Regions from separate parts of the Synechococcus sp. YX-04-1 genome, predicted to be linked through region 2. Evidence: predicted binding sites of a transcription regulator. Region 2 holds the regulator's gene; the other holds the start of a gene.
What was found. The regulator HrcA, encoded in region 2, represses chaperone genes, less so after heat shock. The targets are predictions, from matches to a motif close to TTAGCACTCNNNNNNNNNGAGTGCTAA.
Positions count from the first base shown of each region.

Region 1: a site for HrcA is predicted at 1,492-1,518, ahead of groES (co-chaperone GroES). Genes of this name have one in related genera too.

Region 1 is NZ_JAUONZ010000004.1:154,042-157,745, forward strand. Features, by position in the region: gene groL (chaperonin GroEL) at 1-1,049, opposite strand, end outside; gene groES (co-chaperone GroES) at 1,128-1,439, opposite strand; gene atpD (F0F1 ATP synthase subunit beta) at 1,662-3,125, shown strand; gene atpC (ATP synthase F1 subunit epsilon) at 3,197-3,607, shown strand.
Region 2 is NZ_JAUONZ010000001.1:598,484-602,187, forward strand. Features, by position in the region: gene cysC (adenylyl-sulfate kinase) at 1-533, opposite strand, end outside; gene Q3Y53_RS03040 (translation initiation factor) at 565-891, opposite strand; gene trpB (tryptophan synthase subunit beta) at 992-2,248, shown strand; gene hrcA (heat-inducible transcriptional repressor HrcA) at 2,259-3,233, opposite strand; gene Q3Y53_RS03055 (rhodanese-like domain-containing protein) at 3,233-3,589, opposite strand; gene Q3Y53_RS03060 (DUF3352 domain-containing protein) at 3,643-3,704, shown strand, end outside.

The sequences.
Region 1 (3,704 bases), on a different contig from region 2:
TGCTTCTTGATCTGTTCGCAGCGGGCGCCGACAGCCGCCTCATTGCCTTCGGCAACGATGGTGGTGGTGTCCTTGTTGATCGTGATGCGACGGGCGGTGCCCAGCATCTCGAGCTTGGCGTTCTCCAGCTTGAGACCAGCGTCCTCGGTGATCAGCTGACCGTTGGTAAGCACAGCCATGTCTTCCAACATGGCCTTGCGGCGATCACCGAAACCAGGAGCCTTCACGGCAGCCACGTTCAGCACGCCCCGCAGACGGTTCACCACCAGGGTGGCGAGAGCTTCCTTCTCGATGTCCTCAGCAATGATCAGCAGAGGCTTGCCGGTGCGGGCGATTTGCTCCAGCACGGGCACCAGATCCTGCACCAGACCGATCTTTTTATCGGTAAGCAGGATGTAGGGCTCGTCGAGGACGGCTTCCATCCGCTCGGTGTCGGTGGCGAAGTAAGGGGAGATGTAGCCCTTATCGAAGCGCATGCCCTCGGTGACCTCGAGCTCGGTCTCCATGGACTTGCCCTCTTCGAGAGAGATCACACCTTCCTTGCCAACCTTGTCCATGGCATCGGCGATCATCTTGCCGACTTCTTCGTCGTTGCCAGCGGAGATGGTGCCGACCTGGGCAATGGCGTTGCTGTCAGAGATGGGCTTGGCCATTTCCTTGATCTTGCTGACCAGGAAATCGGAAGCCTTGTCGATTCCCTTCTTCAGGGTGATGGCATTGGCACCGGCAGCCACATTGCGCAGACCCGCCTTGACCATGGCATGGGCCAAAACGGTGGCGGTGGTGGTGCCGTCACCGGCGGCGTCATTGGTTTTGGAGGCGGCCTGACGGATCAGAGCAACACCGGTGTTCTCGATGTGGTCTTCGAGCTCGATCTCCTTGGCGATGGTGACACCGTCATTAATGATCTGAGGTGCACCGAACTTCTTCTCCAACACCACGTTGCGACCCTTGGGACCCAGGGTCACGGCGACGGCTTCACAGAGGATGTCAATGCCTTTTTCGAGAGCGCGACGGGCGTTCTCGTTGTAGATGATGCGCTTTGCCATGGAAGGCGTTTCCTAATGAAGAGAATGGGTAAGAAAGGCTGAGTTGAGACTCAAGCCGCAATTTCAGCGGGGCTGATCTCAGTTGACGACAGCCAGGATGTCCTTCTCGGACAGCAGTACGTATTCATCGCTGCCGAGCTTGATGTCGGTGCCGGCGTACTTGCTGTAGAGGACCTTGTCGCCCACACCAACTTCGGGAGCCTGACGGCTGCCGTCGTCGTTGCACTTGCCGGGGCCCACCTGAACCACTTCACCCACCTGGGGCTTTTCTTTGGCGGTGTCAGGCAGAAGGATGCCGCCGGCGGTCTTCTCTTCGGATTCAGAGACCTTGACGAACACGCGATCGCCGAGGGGTTTGACGGTCGAGACGCTGAGAGAAACAGCAGCCATGGGTATTTGCAGGAGCAGGGACAGGGCGCAATGCGCCAAGCATCGACGCGAGTTGGCACTCGATGCCGATGAGTGCCAACGTATTCAACCGACCAGCCCTCAGGCCAGACCTCCAGCTGTGCGGGTGACCGAACCAATAGGGAGCAACCACAGCAGTGGTAAGGTTGCGCCGCTCTGAATGGGTCCGAGCGCGTAGCGCCTGTTCCCGCAACTCTCCTTCCTATGGTCGCTTCTGCTCCTGCATCTGCTGGCACCAAGGGTGTGATCCGTCAGGTGATCGGCCCGGTTCTGGACGTGGAATTTCCCGCCGGGAAACTGCCCAAGATCTATAACGCTCTGCGCATTGTCGGGAAAAACCCCGCAGGCGATGACGTCGCCCTGACCGCTGAGGTTCAACAGCTTCTGGGTGATCACCGGGTTCGTGCCGTTGCCATGAGTGGCACCGACGGTCTGGTGCGCGGCATGGAAGCCGTCGACACCGGTGCACCGATTTCCGTGCCCGTGGGCGAATGCACCCTCGGCCGCATCTTCAATGTGTTGGGTGAGCCCGTCGACGAGCAGGGCCCCGTCAACACCACAACCACCGCTCCCATCCACCGGGATGCCCCCAACATCACTGAGCTTGAGACAAAGCCCAAGGTGTTCGAGACCGGCATCAAGGTGATCGACCTCCTGGCTCCCTATCGCCAGGGCGGCAAGGTCGGACTGTTCGGCGGCGCCGGTGTGGGCAAGACCGTGTTGATTCAGGAGCTGATCAACAACATCGCCAAGGAGCACGGCGGTGTGTCTGTGTTCGGTGGTGTGGGTGAACGCACCCGTGAGGGCAACGACCTCTACGAGGAATTCAAGGAATCCGGCGTTATCAACGCTGACGACCTTTCCAAGTCGAAGGTGGCCCTCTGCTACGGCCAGATGAACGAGCCCCCCGGCGCTCGTATGCGCGTGGGTCTCTCCGCTCTGACCATGGCGGAGCACTTCCGCGACGTGAACAAGCAGGACGTGCTGCTGTTTGTTGACAACATCTTCCGCTTCGTGCAGGCCGGTTCCGAGGTCTCTGCACTGCTGGGCCGCATGCCTTCTGCTGTGGGCTACCAGCCCACCCTCGGCACCGACGTGGGTGCACTGCAGGAGCGCGTTGCTTCGACCGTTGAAGGTTCGATCACCTCGATCCAGGCCGTTTACGTTCCTGCTGACGACCTGACCGACCCCGCTCCGGCCACCACCTTTGCTCACCTTGACGCCACCACGGTGCTGAACCGTGCCCTGGCCTCCAAGGGCATCTATCCCGCCGTGGATCCTCTGGATTCCACCAGCACCATGCTGCAGCCAGCTGTGGTGGGTGACGAGCACTACCGCACAGCCCGCGCCGTGCAGTCCACCCTGCAGCGCTACAAGGAACTGCAGGACATCATCGCGATTCTGGGTCTCGACGAACTGTCGGAAGACGACCGTCGCACCGTGGATCGTGCCCGCAAGGTTGAGAAATTCCTCTCCCAGCCTTTCTTCGTGGCCGAGATCTTCACCGGCATGCCCGGCAAGTACGTGAAGCTGGAGGAAACCATCGCTGGTTTCAACCAGATCCTTGCCGGTGAGCTGGACAGCCTTCCCGAAGCCGCCTTCTACCTGGTGGGCAACATCGAGGAAGTGAAAGCCAAAGCCGAGAAGATCGCCGCCGAAACCAAGTGATCACTGCGGGGGTGTGAATCACACCCCCGATCACGTTCTCGACAGTCCGTTCTCTTTTCGAACCAAGGTTCATGTCCCTCACCCTCCGCGTGCTGGCAACAGACCAGAACGTCTTTGATGGCAGCGCCGACGAGGTGATCCTGCCCAGTACCACCGGTCAACTCGGCATCCTGCCTGGCCACATCTCCCTGCTCACCGCCATCGACATTGGCGTGCTTCGGGTGCGTGCCAACGGTGCTTGGAACTCCATCGCCCTGATGGGTGGTTTCGCCGAAGTGGATGCTGATGAAGTCACCGTTCTGGTGAACAAGGCCGAACTGGGCAGCGCCATCGATGGCGCTGCCGCCGAGACCGCTTTCCAGAAAGCCACCACCGTGGTGGCTGGCATGGAAGGCCAACCGGCTTCTCCGGAAAAGCTCAAAGCCCAGCAACAGCTGAATGAAGCTCGCGCTCGTCTTCAGGCCAGCAAAACAGCCGACTGATTCATCCACCTGTTCCAGGGATGACATTCAACGCGCCAGGGGTTTCCGCCCCTGGCTTTTTTAATGGTGGTTTTTGGGTCTTTAATCAGAGCGCTAG
Region 2 (3,704 bases):
TCATAGGGGCTGGAGATGCCAGTGAATTCCTTGATTTGCCCTGCCCGTGCTTTGGCGTAAAGGCCCTTGGGATCGCGGGATTCGCAGACCTCGAGATCAGCGGCGCAGAACACCTCGAGGAAGTCGCCGTCCTCCACCAGGCCGCGGGCCTTGTCTCGATCAGCACGGAAGGGGGACACAAAGGCGGTCAGCACGATTACGCCCGCATCCAGGAACAGCTTGGCCACTTCACCGATGCGGCGGATGTTCTCCTCACGGTCGGCATCGGAGAAGCCCAGGTCTTTGCAAAGGCCGTGGCGGATGTTGTCCCCATCCAGCACATAGGTGGCGAGTCCCCGCTCAAACAGTGCCGCGTTGACGGCATTGGCCAGGGTGCTCTTGCCGGAGCCGGACAGTCCGGTGAACCAAAGAATGGTGCTGCGGTGACCGCGCTGCTTCGAGCGCTCGTCGCGGCCCACGGAGGCCTCATGCCAGGCGATGTTGGTGGAGGCACCCTTGTTAGTGAGTTCTCCGTAGGTGGGGCTGGCGGTCATGGCCACGACATGAAGTGGCGGCCATTCTCCCTTAACCCCCAGCCCGTTTCGGCCGGTATCCCTCCTTGCTGAGCAGCTCGAGCGTCAGATCCACCTGATCTCCTTGCAGTTCGATCACGCCGTCCTTGGCGGTGCCGCCACTGCCGATGCGTGTTTTGAGCTTCTTCAGCAGCGCCTTGAATCCCGCAGCATCCAGCTCTAGGCCACGGATCACCGTCACGGTTTTGCCACCTTTTCCACCGCGGGTGGGCTGCACCCGCACCATTTGCTGCGCCTTGGCTGTGGGCTCCGCCGCAGCCCCGCTCGGTCGCTGCAGGCTCTCGGCACTGCTGAATTCCTGCCAACCTCCCTTCGGCATCCATCCCCTCGCAACCGGGTTGCATTGTCGATGACCGCCCATGGGGCGCCCCATGGCGTGACCGCCTGATTACGCTGGCCCGACGCTCCGCCGTGGATCCGTGACCAGCACCCTCCCCAACGCCAGCACTCCGGATCCCTCAAGCCTGCAGCCAGCGGTGCGCCCCGGAGCCCACGGTCGCTTTGGACGTTTCGGCGGCCAGTACGTGCCCGAGACCCTGATGCCGGCGTTGGCGGAACTGGAGCAAGCCGCCGCCCAGGCCTGGAATGATCCCGCCTTCACTGCTGAGCTCAATCGCCTGCTCAAGAACTACGTCGGCCGGGCGACACCCTTGTATGAGGCCGAGCGTCTCACCGCCCATTACCGCCGCGCCGACGGTGGCCCCCGCATCTGGCTGAAGCGGGAAGACCTCAACCACACCGGTGCCCACAAGATCAACAATGCCCTGGGGCAGGCCCTGCTGGCGCTGCGCATGGGCAAGAAGAGGATCATTGCCGAAACCGGTGCGGGGCAGCATGGCGTTGCCACGGCCACGGTCTGTGCCCGCTTCGGTTTGGAGTGCGTGATCTATATGGGCGCGGAAGATATGCGCCGTCAGGCCCTCAATGTGTTCCGCATGCGCCTGCTGGGCGCCACGGTGCAACCGGTGACGGCCGGCACCGCCACCCTCAAGGACGCCACCAGTGAAGCCATCCGCGACTGGGTGACCAATGTTGAGTCCACCCACTACATCCTGGGATCCGTTGCGGGTCCGCACCCCTATCCGATGTTGGTGCGGGATTTCCATGCCGTGATCGGAGAAGAGTCCAAGCAGCAGTGTCAGGAGGCCTTCGGTCGGCTGCCCGACGTGCTGATGGCCTGCGTTGGCGGTGGCTCCAATGCCATGGGCCTGTTCCATCCCTTTGTTCAGGACACGTCTGTGCGTCTGATCGGTGTTGAGGCCGCTGGTGATGGTGTGGCCACCGGGCGCCATGCCGCGACGATCACCGAGGGTCGTGCCGGTGTTCTGCATGGCGCCATGAGCCTGCTCCTGCAGGACGGCGATGGCCAGGTGATGGAGGCTCATTCCATCAGTGCAGGTCTTGATTACCCCGGGGTGGGTCCGGAGCACAGCTACCTGCGGGAGATCGGGCGTGCTGAGTACGCCGCAGTCACCGATCAACAGGCCCTCGATGCTCTGCGGCTCGTGAGTGAGCTTGAGGGCATCATTCCGGCCCTGGAAACCGCCCATGCCTTCGCCTGGCTTGAGCAGCTTTGCCCCACCCTGGCCGATGGCACGGAAGTGGTGATCAATTGCTCTGGCCGCGGCGATAAGGACGTCAACACCGTGGCGGAGAAGCTGGGGGATCAGCTCTGACGTTCGGGCTTCAGGCCAGCAACAATTCGAGGTGGCGGGCCACCCGCTGCACCGCCGCCCGTGCCGTGGCATAGGCCATGCGCATAGGACCCACCAGGGCCACATGGCCCAGCCCCTCGTTGCAGCGATAGGGGGCCTGAACCACGGCACAGGCTTCCAGCGCTGGCTGCGGATGTTCGTCGCCGATCCATACCCGTGCGGATTCACCGCGGCTGATCAAGGTCCCAGGCTGGTCGTCGATCAGTTCCAGCAGCGGTCGAAGGCTGGACGTGCTTTCAAATTCCGGTTCGCTCACCAGCCTCGAGAGGCCATGCACCACCACCTGCGTGGAGTTGGTGGGCGTCGGTTGTTCAAGGGCGTTGCGCAGCACAGCGCCGCTGCTTTGCAGCTGCCTGGGCAGAGCCTCCCAGTTCAGGTCTCCCTGCTCGAGCTGTGCCGACGCCCAACGTTCCATCGCTGTGAGTTCGGTTTCAGCCCCGTGGGGCAGGCGCAGGTTCAGGTGGTTGGCCCGGCCATTGGCTTCCACCAGCATCACCAGCAGTCGATCACCGCTGGGCACCAGACGGATCGTCTCAAGTTGGCGGTTCTCCTGCTGCGGTTGGGTGATCAGGCTCATCAGGCCAGTGAAATCCGTCAGCCGCCGTGCCACATGCATCAGCAGGTCGTCCAAACCGGCCCAGCGAAGACTGAGTCCGGTGAGCTCCCGTTCCAGGTGTTGAACGGCGATGCCGGGTTCCGGCAGCAGCGCATCCACGTAGTGCCGGTATCCCATCGGGCTGGGAACGCGTCCGGCTGACGTGTGTGGTTGCTGCAGCAGTCCGCGGCGCTCAAGCGCCCCCATGGCGGAGCGAACGGTGGCGGAGCTGGCGGGGATGCCGAAGCGTTGCACCAGGGTGCGGCTGCCCACCGGCTCCATCGTGTCGACGTAATGGTGCACCGTCGCCTGAAGCACCTGTTCTTGCCGAAGGGACAGGGGCTTGCTCATCAGTAGCGGGGAACGCTGGGATCCACCTGAAGGCTCCAGGCATCAATGCCTCCTTCAAGGTTCCACACCTCAAGGCCCCAGGGTTGGTCCAGCAGCCACAGGCCGAAGTGGTAGCTGCGCACGCCGGCATGGCAGACCACCACGACGGCTTGATCGGGTTTGAGGTCGGCCTGGAGTGTTCCAAGCCATTCATTCGATTGGCTCAGGGGGCGGTGCAGCACCGCACCAGGGAAGGCAGCGATCGCAAGCTCAGCCTCCTCGCGCACATCCACCAGTTGCGGGGAAGGTCGCTCGCTTTGCAGCCATTGCTGCAATTCAGAGGCTTGGATTGATTGTGGTTGTTGGGATTGGCCCATGGCGCCATTCTGCGGTGATGGACAAAGATGAGGCGACCCGAGACCGCCGGCCCATGAAGGCCCGCCCCTTCCTCAGCGCTGCCGGCGCTGTGCTGCTGTCGCTGCTTCTGCTGGC